One region of the Bradyrhizobium sp. BLXBL-03 genome, then DNA from elsewhere that is predicted to be linked to it. Evidence: predicted binding sites of a transcription regulator. Region 1 holds the regulator's gene; each other region holds the start of a gene.
What was found. The regulator HrcA, encoded in region 1, represses chaperone genes, less so after heat shock. The targets are predictions, from matches to a motif close to GTTAGCACTCNCNNNNNGNGAGTGCTAAC.
Positions count from the first base shown of each region.

Region 2: the regulator HrcA is predicted to act here: its motif matches at 1,691-1,719, upstream of groES (co-chaperone GroES).
Region 3: the regulator HrcA is predicted to act here: its motif matches at 1,248-1,276, upstream of ACNJX9_RS16340 (co-chaperone GroES).

Region 1 covers NZ_CP182470.1:167,249-174,514, reverse strand. Annotated here, with positions in the region: gene rsmI (16S rRNA (cytidine(1402)-2'-O)-methyltransferase) at 1-495, opposite strand, end outside; gene ACNJX9_RS00800 (penicillin-binding protein activator) at 846-2,081, shown strand; gene hemW (radical SAM family heme chaperone HemW) at 2,189-3,346, opposite strand; gene rdgB (RdgB/HAM1 family non-canonical purine NTP pyrophosphatase) at 3,333-3,968, opposite strand; gene rph (ribonuclease PH) at 3,980-4,693, opposite strand; gene hrcA (heat-inducible transcriptional repressor HrcA) at 4,876-5,964, shown strand; gene grpE (nucleotide exchange factor GrpE) at 6,063-6,668, shown strand; gene pncA (bifunctional nicotinamidase/pyrazinamidase) at 6,729-7,266, opposite strand, start outside.
Region 2 covers NZ_CP182470.1:7,542,223-7,549,488, forward strand. Annotated here, with positions in the region: gene ACNJX9_RS35720 (aldehyde dehydrogenase family protein) at 1-247, opposite strand, end outside; gene ACNJX9_RS35725 (hypothetical protein) at 266-1,057, opposite strand; partial or broken gene ACNJX9_RS35730 (SMC-Scp complex subunit ScpB) at 1,109-1,333, opposite strand; gene groES (co-chaperone GroES) at 1,762-2,076, shown strand; gene groL (chaperonin GroEL) at 2,168-3,817, shown strand; gene ACNJX9_RS35745 (hypothetical protein) at 4,255-4,446, shown strand; gene aepX (phosphoenolpyruvate mutase) at 5,194-6,051, shown strand; partial or broken gene ACNJX9_RS35755 (sugar phosphate nucleotidyltransferase) at 6,854-7,084, shown strand.
Region 3 covers NZ_CP182470.1:3,438,687-3,445,952, forward strand. Annotated here, with positions in the region: gene groL (chaperonin GroEL) at 1-844, opposite strand, end outside; gene ACNJX9_RS16340 (co-chaperone GroES) at 891-1,205, opposite strand; gene ACNJX9_RS16345 (usg protein) at 1,603-1,890, shown strand; gene ACNJX9_RS16350 (cupin domain-containing protein) at 2,057-2,584, shown strand; partial or broken gene ACNJX9_RS16355 (hypothetical protein) at 2,761-3,003, shown strand; gene ACNJX9_RS16360 (hypothetical protein) at 3,047-3,478, shown strand; gene ACNJX9_RS16365 (NupC/NupG family nucleoside CNT transporter) at 3,571-4,821, opposite strand; gene ACNJX9_RS16370 (MFS transporter) at 4,980-6,218, shown strand; gene ACNJX9_RS16375 (AraC family transcriptional regulator) at 6,420-7,266, shown strand, end outside.

The DNA.
Region 1 (7,266 bases):
TTCGAAGAAGAAGCGGTCGGTCGGCAGCGCCGCGACCGACAGCGCCGCCAGCACCGAGGAGGGACCGGGCAGCGCATGGACCGCATGACCTGCGGCGCAGACCTCCCGCACCAGCTTGTAGCCGGGATCGGAAATCAGCGGCGTGCCGGCGTCCGACACCAGCGCGACCGAGCCGCCGGCCGCGAGCGCCTCCAGGATCCTGGGCCGCGCGGCCTCGGCATTGTGCTCGTGATATGGCTTGAGCTGGGCCGCGATGTCGTAACGCTCGGTCAGACGCCGCGTGATCCTTGTGTCCTCGCAGGCGATGATGTCGACCCCTGCCAGCGTTTGCAGCGCGCGCAGCGTGATGTCACCGAGATTGCCGATGGGGGTCGCCACCAGATAGAGGCCGGCCGGCAGCTTCGGTGCCACCAGCCGGTGCGCATCGATGGAGAACCCGCGCGAGGCGGCGTCAGTGGCTTCAGTCGTATTTATCGGGGCCGGCTTTGCGCGCATAATGAGATGAACTTAGGCATGATGCCAGGGGCTGGGAACCGGCCCCTCGAAAAAGATCACGCCTGGCTGGGATATTGAAGCGGGGCGAGGAAGGACTGGAATGTGATCCATCCGGCATCACATTCCAGAGGGAGTGGAGCGTCAGCGCCATATTCGCGGCGGAAACGGCGTCTTGATGCTTTCGTGACGGACGGCGGACAGCAAGCCAGGAAAGGAGGAGGATCGCGTTAAGCGGTCATTATCCTTTTGTTTTGGTTAACTATTTGCCGACAATATGCCTGAATCCGCACCCTGTGTCGCGGAAAGAGTATCGTGACTGGCGCGAGCGGCCGGTCAGAAGAGAAGCTGAGATGGTGGGCCCGCGCGATCTGAAGACTCCCGTCCAGGGGCGCCTGATGTCAGAGGCGACCCGGCGGAGTGCGCTTGGCCTGCTGCTCGGCACGCCGCTATTGTCCGCCTGCGCCGGTGTGCAGCAAAGCCTCAGCCAGTTCTCCAATCCCTTCTCGAGCTCCTCGCCGCCGCCGGCCCAGCCGGCCGGTCCGCCGCAGCAGGGGACGACCGCCGGCACCGGCGGCGTGAAGGTCGCCGTCATCCTGCCGCTCTCGGCCGCCGGCAATGCCGGGCTCGCGGCGCAATCCATGCGCAATGCCGCCGAGATGGCGCTGGCCGAGTTCCAGAACCCGAACATCCAGCTCCTGATCAAGGACGACAATGGCAGCCCGCAGGGCGCCCAAGCCGGCGCGCAGCAGGCGGTGGATGAAGGCGCCGAGATCATTCTGGGACCGCTGTTCGCGCAGTCGGTGCCGGCGGTGGCCCAGGTCGCGCGCACGCGCGGCATTTCGGTGATCGCCTTCTCGACCGATTCCAGCATCGCCGGCCGCGGCGTCTATCTGCTGAGCTTCCTGCCGGAATCCGACGTCAATCGCATCATCGAATATTCCGCCAGCATCGGAAAACGCTCCGTCGCCGTGCTGGTGCCTGATAACGCCTATGGCAACGTGGTCGAAGCCGCGGTGAAGGCAGCCGTGCCCAGGCGCGGCGGGCGCATCGTCGCATTCGAGAAATACGGCGCCGATCGTGCCACGCCGGCGCGATCGGTGGCGCAGCAGCTCGGCAGTGCGGATGCGCTGTTCATTGCCGATGACGGCGATGCCGTGGTTGCGGTCGCCGATGCGATGACCGCGGCCGGCGCGAATTTGCGCAACATCCAGTTGCTCGGCACCGGCCTGTGGGACAGTCCGCGTGTCTATGCCAGCCCAAACTTGCAAGGCGGACTCTACGCCGCGCCCGATCCGGCCGGCTTTCGCGCCTTCTCCGGCCGCTATCGCACCAAATACGGCGCCGAGCCGATCCGCACCGCGACGCTCGCCTATGACGCGGTCGCCCTCGTCGCCGCGCTCGCGCGCACGCAAGGCACCACGCGCTTCTCGTCCGACGTGCTCACCAATCCCTCGGGCTTCGCCGGCATCGACGGCCTGTTCCGCTTCCGTGCCGACGGCACCAACGAGCGCGGACTTGCGGTGATGAAGGTGACGACAGGGGGCGGTGTTGCGGTCGCGGGCTCGCCGAAGAGCTTTGGGGCGTAGCTCGCCGCCCTTCGTAGCCCGGATGGAGCGCAGCGCAATCCGGGATCGTGCAGCCGGAAAGACTGTTCCCGGATTACGCTGCGCTCCATCCGGGCTACGGCATCACGCTACGCCGCGAGATCCGCGACCACGGCATCGAGCACCGGAAATCCGCTGCTGGTCACGCGCAAGCGGCCCGTCGCATCGACCGTGATTGCGCCTTCCTCGCGCAGCAGCGAGATGCGCTTGGGGTCGAGCGGTCGGCCCGAGAGGGCCTTGTAGCGCTCGGGGTCGATACCCTCGGCCAAACGCAATCCCATCAGCAAAAATTCGTCGGCGCGTTCCTCGCTGTTGAGGAGATCGTCGGTGACGACGCCGTCGCCATTGGTCTCGACCCGCATCAGCCAGGCTTCCGGGCGCTTCTCGGTGGCGGTGGCGTGCCTGATACCGTCGATGTCGAGGCGGCCATGGGCGCCGGGACCGATGCCGGCATATTCCTCGCCGCGCCAATACACCAGATTGTGCCGACACTCGGCGCCGCGCCGTGCGTGGTTGGAGATCTCGTAGGCGGGCAGCCCCAGCCTGTCGCAGGTCTCCTGCGTCACGTCGTAGAGCGCGCGTGCAACCGCCTCGTCCGGCGTCTTCAACTTGCCGGCCTGGTGCAGGCCGAAGAACGGCGTGCCCTCTTCGATGGTGAGCTGATAGAGCGACAGATGCTCGGCCGCTTCATCGATGGCGAGACGCAGCTCCTCCGCCCACATCGCCGGCGTCTGGTCGGGGCGGGCGTAGATCAGGTCGAACGAGTAGCGATCGAACGAGCGGCGCGCGATGGCGACGGCATCGAGCGCTTCGCGCGCGCTATGCATGCGGCCGAGCGCTTTCAGCGAGGCGTCGTCAAGCGCCTGCACGCCGAGCGAGACGCGATTGACGCCGGCCGAGCGATAGCCGGCAAAGCGCGTGGCTTCCACACTGGTCGGGTTTGCTTCCAGCGTGACTTCGACATCGTTGGCGACGCTCCAGTGCTTGCCGATGGCCTCCAGCACGGCGCCGACGGTGGCCGGCTGCATCAGCGACGGCGTGCCGCCGCCGAGGAAGATCGAGGTGACCTCGCGGCCGGGTGCGCGCGCGGCGGTCGTCGCGATCTCGCGCGCAAAGGCCGAAGCAAAGCGCGCCTCGTCGATCGCTGCGTGGCGGACATGGCTGTTGAAGTCGCAATAGGGGCACTTCGACAGGCAGAACGGCCAGTGCACGTAGACGCCGAACGCATCCTTGTCAGCGCGGCTCAAGGCAGATCTCCGCCAGTTTCACGAAGGCGCGGGCGCGGTGCGACAGGCCGAGGCCGAGCGGCGGCAGGCCGTGCTTCTCGATGCTCTCCATCTCGCCGAAAGTGCGCGTATGACCGTCGGGCAGGAACATCGGATCGTAACCGAAGCCGGCAGTGCCGCGCGGCGGCCACACCAGCGTGCCGTCGACGCGCGCCTCGACCTCTTCGAGATGATGATCGGGCCAGGCGACGCAGAGCGCGGAGACGAAATGGGCCTTGCGCTTGTCGGGCTTGATGGCACCGCGCTCCTGCAACAGGCGCTCGATCTGCGCCATCGCGGCGGCGAAGTCTTTGTTTGGACCGGCCCAGCGCGCGCTGTAGATGCCCGGTGCGCCATCGAGCGCGTCGACCACGATGCCGGAATCGTCGGCGAAAGCAGGCAACCCGGTCGCCTGCGCCGCGGCGGCCGCCTTGATCGCGGCATTGCTGCGGAAGTCGTTGCCGGTCTCGTCAGGCTCGGGAAGGCCGAGCTCACCGGCCGACACCACCTCGATGCCGTGAGGCGCGAGCAGCTCCTTCATCTCGGCGAGCTTGCCGGGATTGTGGGTGGCGATGACGAGCTTTCCGGTGATTCGGCGGTGCATGGGCCTATTGACTACGCGACAGCCAGTTTCTGCAAGTCCACCAGCCGCGCGATGCCCTTTTGAGCGAGAGCGATCAGCTTCAGGAACTCGTCCTGCGTGAACGGCTCGCGTTCCGCGGTGCCCTGCACCTCGATGATGCGGCCATCGCCGGTCATGACGAAATTGGCGTCGGTCTCGGCCTCCGAATCCTCGGCATAGTCGAGATCGAGCACCGGCGTGCCGTTGTAGATGCCGCAGGAGATCGCGGCGACGTTGTCGCGCATCACGTTGGCCTTGACCATGTTTCGCGCCTTCATCCAGTTGATGCAATCGGCGAGCGCGACCCAGGCGCCGGTGATCGAGGCGGTGCGGGTGCCGCCGTCGGCCTGCAGCACGTCGCAATCGACCGTGATCTGGCGCTCACCGAGCGCTTCGAGATCGACGATGGTGCGAAGCGAGCGGCCGATCAGGCGCTGGATTTCGACGGTGCGGCCGCTCTGCTTGCCTGCGGAGGCTTCGCGGCGGGTGCGTTCGGAGGTGGCGCGCGGCAGCATGCCGTATTCGGCGGTGACCCAGCCGCGCCCCTGGCCCTTCAGCCATGGCGGCAGGCGGTCTTCCAGGGTGGCGGTGACGAGCACATGGGTGTCGCCGAATTTCACCAGGCAGGAGCCTTCCGCATATTTGACCACGCCGCGCTCCAGCGTCACGGGGCGCAATTCGTCGGGCGCACGGCGGCTTGGCCGCATGGGAAATCCTCCAGAACTCATGGTCTAGAACTTATGGGGTAGGGCTGTTCGCGGTGCTTGTAGGTGGGGTCAGGGTGGGCAGCAAGGCTTTTTCGCCCCCCGATATCCACCCCGCAAACGCCACGCTTGTCAGAACCGTCCTGGATGGACAAATTATGAGCATCTGAGAGGAGTTACCGTCTGTGGCCCATCACGATCCGATCCATCTGATCGCGCCGCGCGCAGGCCTCGCCCAGCTCAACGAGCGTTCCCGCGACATCTTTCGTCAAATTGTCGAAAGCTATCTCGCGACTGGCGAACCGGTCGGCTCGCGCAACATTTCCCGCCTGATCGCGATGCCGCTGTCGCCGGCCTCGGTGCGCAACGTCATGGCCGATCTGGAACAGCTCGGCCTGATCTATGCGCCGCACACCTCGGCCGGCCGCTTGCCGACGGAACTCGGCCTGCGCTTCTTTGTCGACGCCTTGATGCAGGTCGGCGATCTCAACGAGGCCGAGCGACAGTCGATCCAGAGCCAGCTGACCTCGGTCGGCCAGGCCCAATCGGTCGAGGCGGCGCTGGACCAGGCGCTGACGCGGCTGTCCGGCCTCACCCGCACCGCAGCGGTCGTTCTGACGCCGAAGTCCAATACGCGGCTGAAGCACATCGAATTCGTCCGATTGGAACCCGAGCAGGCGCTGGTGATCCTGGTCGGCGAGGACGGCCAGGTCGAAAACCGCGTGCTGACGCTGCCGCCGGGGGTTCCCTCCTCGGCCATCACTGAAGCCGGCAATTTCCTCAACGCGCGGATCCGCGGCCGCACGCTCGCCGAGGCGCGGCTCGAGCTGGAAACCGCGCTCGCGGAAGCTCGCGCCGAGCTCGATCAGCTGACCCAGAAGGTGATCTCGGCCGGGATCGCGAGCTGGTCGGGCGGCGAGAACGAGGACCGTCAGCTCATCGTCCGCGGCCATGCCAATCTATTGGAAGATCTGCATGCGCTGGAGGATCTCGAGCGTGTCAGGCTGCTGTTCGACGATCTCGAGACCAAGCGCGGCGTGATCGACCTGCTCGGGCGCGCCGAAACCGCTGAAGGTGTCAGGATCTTCATCGGCAGCGAGAACAAGCTGTTTTCGTTATCGGGCTCTTCCACCATCATCTCGCCCTACCGGGATGCCGCCGGCCGCATCGTCGGCGTTTTGGGCGTGATCGGGCCGACGCGGCTGAATTATGCCCGCGTGATCCCGACCGTGGATTACGCCGCCCGTATCGTCAGTCGCCTGGTGGGAGGCTGACCGGCATTTGAGCCGATCACGGGCGCTTGATTTTCAGCGCCCGAAGCACGATATCCGGGCCAGAAAACCTCCCTTTGAGCGAGTTCGAGAAGCAGCCGATGACCGATCCAACCCGGCAACCCGAAGACACGACTGCCGCGACCGGCGAGCCCGTGGTGTCAAAGCCCTACATCATGCCCGACGATCCCGAGCCGGGTTCGGTGGAGACGTTGCAGAAGGAAGCCGCCGAGGCCCGTGACCGCATGCTGCGGACGCTGGCCGAGATGGAAAACCTGCGCAAGCGCACCACCAAGGAGGTCGCCGATGCCCGACTCTACGGCATCACCGGCTTTGCCCGCGATGTGCTCGAGATCGCCGACAATCTCCAGCGCGCGCTCGACGCCGTTCCGGCCGAGGCGCGCGCCGCCGCCGATCCCGGTCTGACCGCGCTGATCGAGGGCGTCGAGCTCACCGAGCGTTCGCTGCTCAACGCACTGGAAAGGCATGGTGTGAAGAAGCTCGATCCCCAGGGTCAGAAGTTCGACCCCAACTTCCATCAGGCGATGTACGAAGTGCCCGATGCGTCGGTGCCCACGGGCACCGTCGTGCAGGTCATGCAGGCCGGCTACACCATCGGCGAGCGCGTGCTGCGGCCGGCGCTGGTCGGCGTCGCCAAGGGCGGCGCAAAGGCCGCGCCTGCTGCGAACAGCAACGAGGCGAACTGAGCGATGAAGTCATTCCGGGTTCGGCTCTGCGAGCCGCCCCGGAATGACGATCGTCCCGTCTTACGCGCTCAACGCAATATCGCTCGACTGAATCCGCTTCACGCCGGCCTTGGCCATGTCGGCCCAGGCCTTGGCCAGCGAGCCCTGCGTGTCGATGCCGCGGCAGGCGTCCTCCACGACATAGACCTCAAAACCCGCCTTGCGCGCATCGAGCGCGGTCCAGGCGACACAGAAATCCGTGGCGAGACCCGCGACGAAGACGCGCTTGATCTTGCGCGACTTCAGATAGGCGGCAAGGCCGGTCGTTGTCTTGCCGTCGGCTTCGAGGAACGCCGAATAGCTGTCGACGTCCTTGTGAAAGCCCTTGCGGATGATGAGCTCGGCCTGCGGGATCGAGAGATCCTTCGACAGCGATGCGCCCTCGGTGCCCTGCACGCAATGGTCGGGCCACAGCACCTGCTTGCCATAGGGCAGGTCGATGGTCTCGAACGGCTTCTTGCCGGAATGCACCGACGCGAACGAGATGTGGCCGGGCGTGTGCCAGTCCTGCGTCATCACCACGTTCGAAAATGCCTTCGCCATTTTATTGATGACGGGC
Region 2 (7,266 bases), 1.1 Mb from region 1:
ACCTTTTAAACAAACTGGGCGGCTTTGTCTCGGTGAAACAGCAATCTTGTGCCGGCAATACAGTTTCCCCTGCATTCGAGAACACAGCCCAGGATGTTGCCTCGGCAGGAAAGACGAAGCAGGCCGCTTTGCCGCCGAGCTCAAGTACGACCTTCTTGAAGGGCTTGGCCGTGACCTGGTTGAAATCGCGTCCGGCGGCACCGCTGCAAGTGAATGCGATTGAGCCGACCGCCGGATGATCGACCACGTGCCGGGCCTTCGCCCATCACGTCCGCCCTCCGCGCGCGGCGAAACGCTGCTTGGCCGTAGCGATGTCTGACATCGCCGCCTCGCGCTGCGTTGTGAAGGTGTCGTCGACGAAGGTGATCGTCGGGATCTGCGGCTGATCAAGCCTGACGGGCTGGTAATGGCCGAAGCCATATTCGTGGATACCGGTCGAACCGCGCCCCGGCGCCGGAAAGCTCAGGTGGTTGAACGAGGCGACCACGCCGAAATTGGCCTGCGGATACAGGGAATAGCGGGGCACGTGGCTCATCGGAATGAACCCCATCTGCGCATTGTACAGCATTTCGGCGATCGGAGCGACGCCGGGAAATCGTTGCGCCAGTTCTTCAACCAGCTGGCGGGTGCCTAGCAGCATGTCGCCATCGACGTTGTTTTCCCACAGGCCGCAGATGTCCAGAAAATAGAAATCGATCGCGTAGCGGCCGATGATACCAGCGGTCCGGTCGCGCAGATGGTTGCGCCAGCTCGCGACGGCGAGGTTCATGAACACCATGAAGCCATCACCCTTCCGGTCGCCGTCCCAGTCGACGTAATTGGCGGGAAAGAAGTCGCCATAGCCATCGCGCGGCCGCGCATCGGCAATCGTCGGGAAGTCGGGGCCGTTTCGCCGCGCGACGTTGCTGCCGAACATGACGGCGATGCGATAGCCGAGCGCCTTCGCCTCTTGCACCAGTCGCGCGAACGCCCCCTCGCCACCGGTGCGGAGGCCGACGTCGAAACGCGGATAGTCCCAGTAATAGCGCGCGCCCCAGCCGTTCAGGAACACCATCACGGTGCGGGGATCGAACTGCTCGGCCGGCCAGCAGTTTGTCCTTGTTGAGCAGTCTGTGTCCGGAAGATCGCGCAGTGTCTGCAGGCCGAAGTGCGACAGGAACGCTGATCGTCACGTACGTGTAGGGCGCGTTGGGCTGCGGACCGCGCGGCCCGGCAGCGATGAACTCCAGCCCGCGCAACCGGCGATGGTATCGCGACTAACCTTTTTGCCGAAGAAAGATGACAATTCGCTGCGGTTGATCGGCTAGAAATGGGCGATGCAGGCGAGAATCAGAAGTCACCCTTAGAACATACGTCGTGGTCCCCGGGGATTAAGGGCGCAGGAGCTATGGGGAGCGACAAAACTATGGCAAGGGCGGTTGCTTTGAGCGGCACACACAGGCGTAAGCTCTTCGATATCGGACATCAATGCGAGAGCCGCACCGCCGGCAGATAGTGAGGCGCGCGCGCTTCTAGGTGTCCGATCAAAGCATACAGTGTTGGCTTCTCTGACCGGTCGAGGGCGTCTGTCCGACCGTTTTGAAATCTTGGCTCTTGCGGCTGACCGAATTTGCTTCAGATCGGGCGGCTGGGCGCCGATTTTTTTGCTACCAACCCTTGCTCACGAAAACCACTGTCCTATTTCATCTGCGCTGGCACTCGCGGGCCTCGATTGCTAGCAATTCAGGACCGTCAACTCGTGCAAATACTTAGGAGGACTGCATGAATTTCCGTCCACTTCACGACCGCGTCGTTGTCAAACGCATCGACGCCGAAGAGAAGACCGCCGGCGGCATCATCATTCCTGATACGGCCAAGGAAAAGCCCTCGCAGGGTGAAGTCATCGCCGTTGGCCCCGGCGGCCGCGACGAGAGCGGCAAGTTGTTCCCGATCGACGTGAAGGTCGGCGACCGCGTGCTGTTCGGCAAGTGGTCGGGCACCGAGGTCAAGGTCGACGGCCAGGAGCTGTTGATCATGAAGGAGAGCGACATCATGGGCGTTCTCACCGGCGTGTCTTCGAGCAAGAAGGCCGCCTAATTCCGCCGCTCGCGCCGCTCACCCCTGAGGAGCGCCTGCCGGGCGCCCCGCCAAGGGTGAGATGAGACCAAGACAACTCAGGGAAATCAATATGTCAGCCAAAGAAGTCAAATTAGGCGTCGATGCCCGTGACCGCATGCTGCGCGGCGTCGAGATCCTCGCCAGCGCCGTTAAGGTCACGCTCGGTCCGAAGGGCCGCAACGTCGTCCTCGACAAGTCGTTCGGCGCGCCCCGCATCACCAAGGACGGCGTTGCCGTTGCCAAGGAAATCGAACTCGAGGACAAGTTCGAGAACATGGGCGCCCAGATGGTGCGGGAAGTGGCGTCGAAGGCGGCGGATGCTGCCGGTGACGGCACCACCACCGCGACCGTGCTCGCCGCCGCGATCGTCCGTGAAGGCGCCAAATCGATTGCCGCCGGCATGAACCCGATGGATCTGAAGCGCGGTATCGATCTCGCGGTCGATGCCGTTGTCGCCGATCTGGAAAAGAACTCCAAGAAGGTCACCTCGAATGAGGAGATCGCCCAGGTCGGCACCATCTCCGCCAATGGCGATGCCGAAGTCGGCAAGTTCCTCGCCGATGCCATGAAGAAGGTCGGCAACGAGGGCGTCATCACGGTTGAAGAAGCCAAGTCGCTCGAGACCGAGCTCGATGTCGTCGAGGGCATGCAGTTCGACCGCGGCTACATTTCGCCCTACTTCGTCACCAACGCCGACAAGATGCGCGTTGAGATGGACGACGCCTACATCCTCATCAACGAGAAGAAGCTCTCCTCGCTGAACGAATTGCTGCCGCTGCTCGAGGCCGTGGTGCAGTCCGGCAAGCCGCTGGTCATCGTCGCCGAGGACGTCGAAGGCGAAGCGCTCGCCACCCTCGTCGTGAACCGCCTCCGCGGCGGCCTGAAGGTCGCGGCCGTCAAGGCCCCGGGCTTCGGCGATCGCCGCAAGGCCATGCTGCAGGACATCGCGATCCTGACCGGCGGCCAGGCCATCTCGGAAGATCTCGGCATCAAGCTCGAAAACGTCACGCTCAACATGCTCGGTCGCGCCAAGAAAGTGATGATCGACAAGGAGAACACCACGATCGTCAACGGCGCCGGCAAGAAGACCGACATCGAGGCGCGCGTGGCGCAGATCAAGGCGCAGATCGAGGAGACCACCTCGGACTACGACCGCGAGAAGCTCCAGGAGCGTCTTGCCAAGCTCGCGGGCGGCGTCGCGGTGATCCGCGTCGGCGGCGCGACCGAGGTCGAGGTGAAGGAGCGCAAGGATCGCGTGGATGACGCGATGCATGCGACCCGTGCGGCGGTCGAGGAAGGCATTCTGCCGGGCGGCGGCGTCGCCCTGCTCCGCGCCACCGAAGCGCTCAAGGGCCTGCGCACCAAGAACGACGACCAGAAGACCGGCGTCGAGATCGTGCGCAAGGCGCTGTCCTGGCCGGCTCGCCAGATCGCGATCAACGCCGGTGAAGACGGCTCGGTGATCGTCGGCAAGATCCTGGAGAAGGATCAGTACGCCTACGGCTTCGACTCGCAGACCGGCGAGTACGGCAACCTCGTCACCAAGGGCATCATCGACCCGACCAAGGTCGTGCGCACCGCGATCCAGAACGCCTCCTCCGTGGCGGCGCTCCTGATCACCACGGAGGCCATGGTCGCCGAGCTGCCGAAGAAGGCAGCTGCCGCCCCCGCGATGCCTCCTGGCGGCGGCATGGGTGGTATGGGTGGCATGGACTTCTAAAGCCCGACGCTCCCAACGAAATGCGAAACCCCGGCAGCAATGCCGGGGTTTTGTTTGCTCGCCTCCTTCCTTTCCGGCGTTGCTTCTATCGTTTGAGCTGTTTTAACTGAGATCGTTTCCCGCGCCTCGCCGGCCTGCAAGAATAGTGACCTCCGATTCCGCGCAGCTATAGCAACTTTCACTGCAAATCCATGAGGCCGGCGAACAACGATCCCATCGAAATGAAGGTTTACGCGCGAAGCCATTACTGAGGGGCATCATCTCTCGAGGGACTGCTGTATTTTCGACGCGCCTGCTCTATCGCACGACGGCCGGCCAGGAGATCCTTTGCAGGCAAGCGCGTGACCCCCCATATATTCCGGAGGTGCAAGCTGTGGCTCGTTTGCACTAGGCGCGGATCTGGAAGGCCGCTAGAGATCATCGTAAGCGAGGGGGCGATGAGCGACGTAGGATATCAGGTGTATTCGAAAAACGGCAACGGTGCCATCGTGGTTGTCGCCTCCTCCGCAAAGCAAGCTCTCGCCAAGGCCAATGAGCTCGCCGAATCTGGGAACGAGGTCTTGATCAAGGACCTTGCCGGCAAGGTCCTCGACACGGCTGTGATCGTTGAACTCGCTGCGCGCGAATAGATTTTCCCGGCGCCGGATGTTTTGGGGTCGGGTCTCTTTTTCCTTGCCAGCTCGGTGGTGTAGGAACGACCAGACACCTACGGGGGACCTAACCTCACTATTGCAAATCAGCTGATGGTCATGAAGCTCTTAAAGGACCGCTCGTTAGCGGCTCGTCATCAGGCCGCTGTCCTTGCCCGCTGGTTGGATGTCGTCGGCAGCAAGCCCTTTCTGTTCAGGGCGCCGCTCAGGGCATAGGAGGCCGGTTGGCGGCCATGCTTCCATCCCAATTCGACGATATGTGCGAAGTCTTCCGCATGTGGGAAGTCCTCCGCCGCCAGGTTGACCTGTGGGGCGCAACTGCGCTGGCAGGTCCAAACGGCTCGAAGCCGCGCTGGACCGGCTAGGCTTCGGTCGCTCAAGATGGCGGGCCAAGAATGGCTCGGCGCTCGCAGACTGCGATAGCGACATTTGCTGCGCCCTCCCAAATTCCATCCCCCTCGATTTCTTGATTTGAAGGCGGAGGTCTCCGGGCAATCAACCTCGACAGTCGGCGCTGGAACGCCGGATAAATTTCTGCGCAACAATCTTCGACAAGGTCAACTACCAACTATCGCAATTGATGTCGATAACAGAAACATGTCACCTTCCACTGATGAGCGTCGGCCGACCAACCGCAGCCGGCAAGGCATCGGTATGCAAAACCAATCACAGCAATCTGTTCCCGTTGGTGTCTCTGATTCGCGCGCTGACTCCTCACGAACTGAAATGCTGCGCGCTGAAATCTGCGCCAGCAGCGAACTCTCCTTCCTCATGGAGGCGCATGATGCGCTTTCCGCCGCGATTGCCGAGAGCGTAGGTTTCAAAGGTCTCTGGGCGTCAGGCCTGTCGATTGCCAGCTCTCTCGGCTACCGCGATGCCAACGAGGCGTCATGGAGCCAACTTGTTGACGTCGTTGAGCGGATCGTGGACTCGACCACACTGCCTGTTCTGGTTGACGGCGATGGCGGCTTCGGGAATTTCAACAACGCTCGTCTTCTGGCATGTAAACTTCGTCAACGCGGCGCTGCTGGAATTGCCTTGGAAGACAGCTGCTTTCCGAAAGCGAACTCTCTTATTGGTGAGCGGCATCCCCTCGTCGATATCGACGAATTCTCTGGCCGTCTGCGTGCAGTGAGGGATACGGTCGGGCAAGATCTGGTCCTCGTAGCCCGGATCGAGTCGCTGATCGCCGGCCACGGGATGGACGATGCAATTTCGCGCGCTCATTCTTACGCGGATGCCGGTGCCGATGCGATCCTCATTCACTCACGAAAGAGTACCGCGGACGAGATCTTTTCGTTCGCGAACGTATGGCAGAACAGGTTGCCAGTTGTGATCGTTCCAACGAAATACTATCAAACGCCGGCCTCGGCGTACCGAAGAGCCCACGTCTCTACGGTGATCTGGGCCAACCATGCCATGCGAGCTGCAATTGCGGCAATGCGGCGGGTCTGCCACCGCATCTTCACTGAGGAGAACACTGCCAGCATTGAGCCGAGTATTGCGTCGCTCGACGAGGTCTTCGAACTCTTGAGGTACGATGAACTCGCCCGTGCCGAAGCGCGCTATCTTCGCCTCTCCTGACTGAGGGTAATAACTTCTCACCCACGCTCCATCGTACTCATTCTCGGAGGATCATCGCCATGCAACTGGTTGCCTTTCAACACACTCAATGCACTTGTCGAGGATACACAGGTTTTCACTCCATCGCGTTTGCGATCGACTACCGGGACAGCTCTTACCCGACCGATTTATCGATTGGCGCAATATCTCGATCCGATCTTCCCATCTCAACGACCATCCTGTGACTTACGAGGCCTCCAGGCTCATTCCTCTCTTGAAACGCCAACGCGGACGATGATCCGTGTTTCCTAAGATGTCGGGTCCGTGTTTCAAATGGCCCGTAGCCCCGCCGCCCAGACAACCAGGAGCGATATTATGAATCGGAGGAGAGCGCTTGTGCTGGCGCAACGGGTAGCTTTTATCAACTCGTCGGGCGCCGTCATGACCGGGGCAGTGTTGCCAGCCTAGTTGGCGCCACTGGCAAGGAAATCATCGATCTGGCTTCGCGAGAAATTAGGAGCGAGCTTGTGCCATGGCGCGCGGGCTTTCGGTCCTTTCAGAGCTAAGCGATTTGCAACAGTCCGCCAACGGACTGAGTACCGATGATCCGGCGCCGGCGATGTATGCCAATGTCGCAATAATTTCGGGCACAGTCTTCGCGGCCCCTCGGAGTCCACTCTCCTACGGCGACGATCTCGAATTATTTACCCGAGCTCAGCGGCGGACTGACAGCAACTCTGTACAGGTGGAACTGAATTCCTAGGCCGGTGGCCAACGACTTGGGAGTGAGGACTCGATGTTGAGCAAAGACTATGGAGCTAAAATGACCGCCAATTCGCCCAAGAACGCCGTTATCCTGGCTGCCGGTTTTGGCTCCCGCTTGCGACCGCTGACTGATCTGCGGCCCAAGCCGCTTGTCGAGGTCAATGGAACGTCGATAATCCATGACGCTCTGCGAAATCTGGAAGCGGTCGGTGTGGAAAAGGTCACAATTGTCGTCGGCTACCGCAAGGATGCTATTCAATATGCCTGCGGCATCCGCTTTGGCGAGCTCGCGTTCGCATCGAACGTCACCGACTTGTCAATTTGTCACTCAACATCCGGTTCGCTTGTGCTGCCGCAATTGCTTGTCGATACTGTGCTTGTGCCTCACCATACCGTTCTCCGGGATAAGAATTTGTCTTCGGCGCGTGGGGATCGCCTCGAGATACCGGCAAGAGGTTGACGAGTATCTCA
Region 3 (7,266 bases), 3.3 Mb from region 1:
CGAAGCCCGGAGCCTTGACGGCCGCGACCTTCAGGCCGCCGCGCAGACGGTTCACGACCAGGGTTGCGAGCGCTTCACCTTCGACGTCTTCGGCGACGATGACCAGCGGCTTGCCGGTCTGCACCACGGCCTCGAGCAGCGGCAGCAGCTCGTTCAGCGAGGAGAGCTTCTTCTCGTTGATGAGGATGTAGGCGTCGTCCATCTCAACGCGCATCTTGTCGGCGTTGGTGACGAAGTAGGGCGAGATGTAGCCGCGATCGAACTGCATGCCCTCGACGACGTCGAGCTCGGTCTCGAGCGACTTGGCTTCCTCGACGGTGATGACACCCTCGTTGCCGACCTTCTTCATGGCGTCGGAGAGGAACTTGCCGATCTCCTGGTCGCCGTTCGCCGAGATGGTGCCGACCTGGGCGATCTCGTCGTTCGAGGTGACCTTCTTGGAGTTCTTCTGCAGGTCCGCAACCACGGCCTCGACCGCGAGGTCGATACCGCGCTTGAGGTCCATCGGGTTCATGCCGGCGGCAACCGACTTGGCGCCTTCCTTCACGATCGCCTGGGCCAGCACGGTGGCGGTGGTGGTGCCGTCGCCGGCCGCGTCAGCGGACTTGGAGGCGACTTCGCGCACCATCTGCGCGCCCATGTTCTCGAACTTGTCCTCGAGCTCGATCTCCTTGGCGACGGTGACGCCGTCCTTGGTGATGCGGGGAGCGCCGAACGACTTGTCGAGCACGACGTTGCGGCCCTTCGGGCCGAGCGTGACCTTCACCGCGTTGGCGAGAACGTCGACGCCGCGCAGCATCTTGTCGCGCGCTTCAACCGCGAATTTGACTTCTTTGGCTGCCATCTGGAATTTTCCTTAGGAATGTTGATTGGAGGGAGGAGAGGGGCTCTTAAGCCGCCTTCTTCTTGGACTCGGTGACTTCGAGAACGCCCATCACGTCGCTCTCCTTCATGATCAGCAGGTCCTGGCCGTCGATCTTGACTTCGGTGCCGGACCACTTGCCGAACAGCACGCGGTCGCCGACCTTCAGGTCGATCGGAACCAGCTTGCCGGCCTCATCGCGGCCACCCGGGCCGACGGCGACGACTTCACCCTGGGAGGGCTTTTCCTTGGCAGTGTCGGGAATGATGATGCCGCCGGCGGTCTTCTCTTCTGCGTCGATGCGCTTGACCACGACGCGGTCGTGAAGCGGACGGAATTTCATGCAGTCCTCCTAAGCATTTGCACGAGTTGAGGATTTCAAGATGTTAGCAGTCTGCGCCAGCGAGTGCCAGCACAGGTGCAGCTGAAATAGGACAGGAATTTTGCGGGGGCAAGGGCTTCTAGCAGAAAATTCGGCACTCTGAAGGCCCAAGTGCCAGAAACCTTTCCCATCGTTAACCGATTTCGGAGCACCTTCGAGGGTGCCGCGGTGACCGTATTAGCACGGTGCCCGCTCTGCTGCTAACGCATTGAATTTCAACAGCTTGTTAAACTTTTGGGCTTGAGATGGATTGTCAGTTTGCGTCACATTTCTCTCATGTGAGCGCATCGTTTCCGGGTGGCTCCCGGGGCACGGATCAAGCCACCCCCTGTATGCGCTCCTGCAAAGGAGGTTTGGCATGGGACTGCGCGTTGGGGGCGTTTCCGAGGACTTCAGGAAACAGATGCTGGGCTACGGGCTGACAACGGCCCAAATTCTCTACCGGATGCCGGATCATCCGTCATTGCTCCAGACTTACGTCTGGCAGAACTACGACATGTTCCCGAAATTCCCGGCGCTGACCGATTTCCTGGCGTTCTGGACCGAGAAGCTCGACGGCCCGCTGCATTCGGTGACCGTCGCGCACTCCAAGCTGATCAAGCCGGCCGAGCTGCGCGCCGTGGACGGCGTGTTCCGGTTGAATTGAGATAGAGCACCGCTCTTGTAGGGTGGGCAAAAGCGCGCCCTTCGCGCGCCGTGCCCACCATCTCTCTCCGTGATCGCATGCAGAACGTGGGCACGCTTCGCTTTGCCCACCCTACGAAACTTGTTCCATGCTAGCCTCTCGTCATAACAACAACGGGAGGCCACCCATGGCCAAGACAACAAAATCGCGCAGCGCAGCCCAGACTGTGGGGAAGAAACGAAGCGCCGCCAAGTCCGCCGCACGATCTTCCGCGCGCAAGGTGGTGAAATCAAAAGCCCGCACGGCCGCTGCGAAAAAACCCGCCCGCCCCAAGCAGCGCATCGCCATCAGCCATCACCGCGAGGAAGATTTCAAAGCCGACGGCCTGCGCGCCTACGCCAAGTACCGCGATCTCGGCATCGCCAACGCGACCCACGGCCTCGCGCAAGCGCACGTGATCCGCCTGCAAGGCCCCTGCGATCCCGCCGAGGTGTCGAAACTGCACTTCCATGACGTCGACTTCCAGATGGTCTATGTGCTCAAGGGCTGGGTGAAGACCTACATGGATGGGCAAGGCGAGACGATGATGCAGCAAGGCAGCGCCTGGACCCAGCCGCCGAAGATCAAGCACATGATTTTGGATTATTCCGACGATGTGGAGCTGCTGGAAGTGATCCTGCCTGCGGAGTTCAAGACGGTGGAGCTGAAGGCGTAGGCACTCTCTCTCCACGCGGCAATGACGGCGGAGAAAGCTTGCTTCGTAGCCCGGATGGAGCGGAGCGAAATCCGGGAAAGCCTCTCCGCAGCGAAGCTGGTCCCGGATTGCGCTGCGCTCCATCCGGGCTACGGCATCGCGGCGATCCTTAAAAAGCCCCCGATCCGCGAAACCCAGCCGTCGGCGCGTCAGGCGCCATTACCGGGCTCATCGCCGCGCTGTTCGTTGCGAGCTTCGAGCCCGAGGCGGACGCCGAGACGACGATGTCGCGACTGAAGACGTCGCTCTTCTTCGGTTTTCCGGCACTGCTGCCGCTGGCCTTTGGCGCCTCCGGCAACGTCAACTATTACGCATGCAGGCGGTGCGGTAGCCGGTGGCGCGCTTGCCATCACGCCGTGGATCGCTTTCTGGTCCTATGACAGCCTGCCGCGAAGCGCTGGCATGGTGTTGCTCGGAGGATTTGTGGGATCCCTGATTTGCGCCGGCTTCGCCGCCATTCACTATCGGTCCTACATGGCCGATGCCGGGCAGTATATCCGCGCCTCGGAAATGCCGGCGGGCACGCGCGAGATGGCCGGCCGTTCCGCTGATTTCGTCAACCGCTATCCGAACGACCCGCGCGCTCACCTGTTCCGTGCGATTTACTTCGCTGAACGGAACAGCCTCAGTGCCGCCGAGGCGGAAGTGCAAACCGCGATGTCGCTCGCTGCGTCGGATGTGGCGGGCGGTCCGGTGCGATCGGTGGCGCGGGCCTTGCTGGCGCAATTGCTGCTCGCGCGGGGACGGACCACCGAGGCGAAGGCCAGGCGGCCGAGGTGTGCCGCGCCAAGCTGGGTGACGTGCGACGGCTCCTGGAGCAGTCGAAATTGTGCGGTGAGAAAGGGTAGTTCGTAGGTTCGTAGCCCGGATGGAGCGAAGCGAAATCCGGGGTGCCTGCAACGGAGATACGTTCCCGGATTGCGCTCCGCTCCATCCGGGCTACGGCATCACGTCAACACCCCGACGATCGCCCCCATCAGGCACGTCGTCAGCGTCCCCGATACGATCGACTTCAACCCCAGCGCGTTGATCTCCTCGCGCCGTTCCGGCGCCATCACGCCGAGGCCGCCGATCATGATGCCGAGGCTGGCGAAATTGGCGAAGCCGCACATCGCATAGAGCATGATCAGGCGCGAGCGCGGATCGAGCGTGTCGGGCGGCAGCTTCGAGAAGTCGACATAGGCGACGAGCTCGTTGAGCACGGTCTTGGTGCCCATCAGGCTGCCGGCGGTGATCGCCTGGTCCCAGGGCAGTCCCATCAGCCAGCACACCGGCGCCATGATCAATCCCAGCACCCGCTGCAGCGAGATCGCGGCGCCCCCCACGGCAGGCAATAGCCCCAGCACCGCATTGGCGAGATAGACCAGCGCCACCAGCACCAGCAGCATCGCGACGATGTTGATCAACAGCTCGATGCCGGCGCTGGTGCCCTTCACGATCGCATCCATGGTGCCGGAGACCGCCATCTCCGGATCCTCAAGCGCGCCGCCGGTGCGCTTGTCCGACGTCTCAGGGATCATGATCAGGCTGACCAGGATTGCGGCCGGCGCGCCCAGCACGGAGGCGATGACGAAATGCGCGGCTGCGTCAGGAATGAGAGGCGCAAGCAGCGTCGCATAGAGCACCAGCACGGTGCCGGCGATGCCGGCCATGCCGCCGGTCATCACCAGAAACAATTCGCTGCGCGACATCTGCGAAAGATACGGCCGCACAAACAGCGGCGCCTCGACCATGCCGAGGAAGATGTTGGCGGCGGTGGAGAGCCCGACCGCGCCGCCGACGCCCAGCGTGCGCTCCAGCAGCCAGGCCATGCCGCGCACAACAGGCGGCAGCACCCGCCAGTAGAACAGCAGCGTCGTCAGCACGCTCATGACCAGCACGATCGGCAGCGCCTGGAACGCCAGGATGAAATCGGCGCCCGGCACCTTCAGCTCGAAGGGCAGGGTGCCGCCGCCGACATAGCCGAACACGAAGGAGGAGCCGGCGCGCGAGGCCGCCGAGATGGCGCCGACCGCGTCGTTGATGGCCCCGAAAGCGTGCGCCACCAAAGGTACCTTCAAAAGCACGATCGCGGTGACGAAGGTGACGACGAGGCCGATCAGCGCCTGGCGCAACGAGACCGCGCGGCGATTCTCCGCGAGTGCGAAGGCGATCAGCAGCAATGCGAAAACGCCGAGTGTCGATTGCAGCCGCAGCATGATGTCCCCAAACCCTCAATCATTATGGCCGCGCCTGCGTTGCAAACGCAATGCCGGGAATGGTGCGGGCCGTCCTGCTGTTGACATCCGGGTCCCGGTCAGCCACCCCCGGCGCGTCGATATCAAGGGCCGATCATCCGCGCGTGACCGAACAGGCGATGCCAGAGCAGTCAGGATCCGTCAGTCCGCCGGCCACCGCCGGTGAGCTCCTCCGCCATCCCGCCTTCCTGTTCTTCCTGCTCGCCCGCAGCCTGTCGCGCTTCTCCAGCCAGATCGCGGCGGTCGCGATCGGCTGGCAGATCTATGATCTCACCGGCTCGGCCTTCGACCTCGGCATGGTCGGGCTGGTGCAATTCGCGCCCACCGCGCTTTTGGTGTTCGTCGCCGGCCATGCCGCCGACCGTTTCGAGCGCAAGCGCGTGGTCCAGCTCTGCCAGCTCGTGGAGGCCGCCACCGCGCTCTATCTCGCTGTCATCACCTATCTCGGCGCGGTCAGCGAAGTGCAGATCTTCATCGCGACCTTCGTGCTCGGCATTGCCGGCGCCTTCGAGAGCCCGACCACCGCGGCGCTGCTGCCGCTGATCGCGCCGCAGGGCTCGCTCCAGCGTGCGACGGCGGTCGCGAGCGGGGCGGCTCAGGTCGCGACCATCACCGGGCCTGCGCTCGGCGGCTTTGCCTACGCCATCGCACCGCATCTCGCCTACACAATGATGCTGCTGTTCTGGATCTTCGGGATGATCCTGACCGGCTTCATCCAGCCGCGTCCGCAGGCGGTCGCCAGGCAAGGAACGGATGAGGACAATATCTTTGCCGGCGTCCGCTTTATCAGGAGCAATCCGGCGATCCTCGGCACCATCTCGCTCGACCTGTTCGCCGTGCTGTTCGGCGGCGTCACCGCGCTGTTGCCGATCTATGCCCGCGACATCCTCCAGACCGGCCCGGTCGGGCTCGGCGTGCTCCGGGCTGCGCCCGCGGTCGGCGCGCTGCTGATGACCATGGTGCTGGCGCGCCACGCCATCTCCAGGCATGTCGGCCTGCGCATGTTCCAGGCGGTGATCGTGTTCGGCATCGCCACGATCGTGTTCGCGCTGTCGTCCTGGATGTGGCTGTCGGTGTTGTCGCTCGCGATCCTCGGCGCTGCCGACACGATCAGCGTCGTGATCCGCTTCTCGCTGGTGCAACTGGCGACCCCCGACGAGATGCGCGGCCGCGTCGGCGCCGTCAACTTCCTGTTCATCAACGCCTCGAACCAGCTCGGCCAGTTCGAGAGCGGCCTGACGGCAGCACTGTTCGGCGCCATGCCGGCGGCCGTGCTCGGCGGCGTCTGCACGGTTGCCGTGGCGCTGCTCTGGATGAAGCTGTTTCCGAGTCTGCGGAAGGTGGAGAACCTGGAGTAGGGAAGCCCGTCGGAGCCTGAAGGCATATTGCAGCGCCCACCGAACGAATGTCAAAAGAGTATCGGTTCAGCATCTGAATCGTGGTGGCGGCAGCGGCGGTCACCCGATACGGTTTCGAGCAATAGAGAGAGCTGAGCCAAATTCAGCCATCGGGTCGAGCCCAGACGTTTACAAACCGGGCCGGCCCAGGAGGGAACGGATATGGAACCAGACCTGGAAGTCGTCCAGATACGGCGCGGCGAGTCGTTCAAGGCTTGGTCGCACGGGTATCCCTTCCACACGGTCAGGTGGCACTTTCATCCGGAATACGAAATCCATCAGGTCGTCGCGACCAGCGGTCGCTACTTCGTTGGCGATTTCATCGGCCAGTTCGAGCCGGGCAACCTCGTGCTCACGGGACCCAACTTGCCGCATAATTGGGTGAGCGACCTGCCGGCGGACATGACCATCCCGCTGCGCGGACGCATCATCCAGTTCAGCGAAGAATTCATCGGCGACACGATGAGGCTGATGCCTGAGCTGTCGGGTCTCGGCGCGCTGCTGGAATCCTCCCGGCGCGGCGTCCTTTTTGCCGGCAGCACGAGCAAGGAGCTTGCCCCGCTGATGGAGGAGATCGTGGCGGCGAAGGGCGTGCGCCGGATCGAACTTTTCATGATGATCCTGGGGACGCTCTCGCGCGCCCGTGGTGCACTGCCGCTGTCCAGCCCGAACTATTTGCCCGATCCGTCCGGCTACATGTCGGCGGGGATGAACAAGGCGCTCGCCTTCATCCGCGAGAACCTCACGCAGCCGTTCAGCGAAGCCGATCTCGCCGCGATCGCGGGCCAGTCGCAAAGCGCGTTCTCTCGCTCGTTCCGCCGCCACACGGGGATGTCGCTGGTGCAATATGTTAAGCGGCTCCGCATCAATCTCGCCTGCCAGATCCTGATGAGCGACGAACACGCGTCCATCACCGACATCTGCTTCCAGGTCGGCTTCAACAATCTCTCCAATTTCAATCGCCAGTTCCTGGCCGAGAAGGGCATGCCGCCTTCGCGCTTCAGGCGGT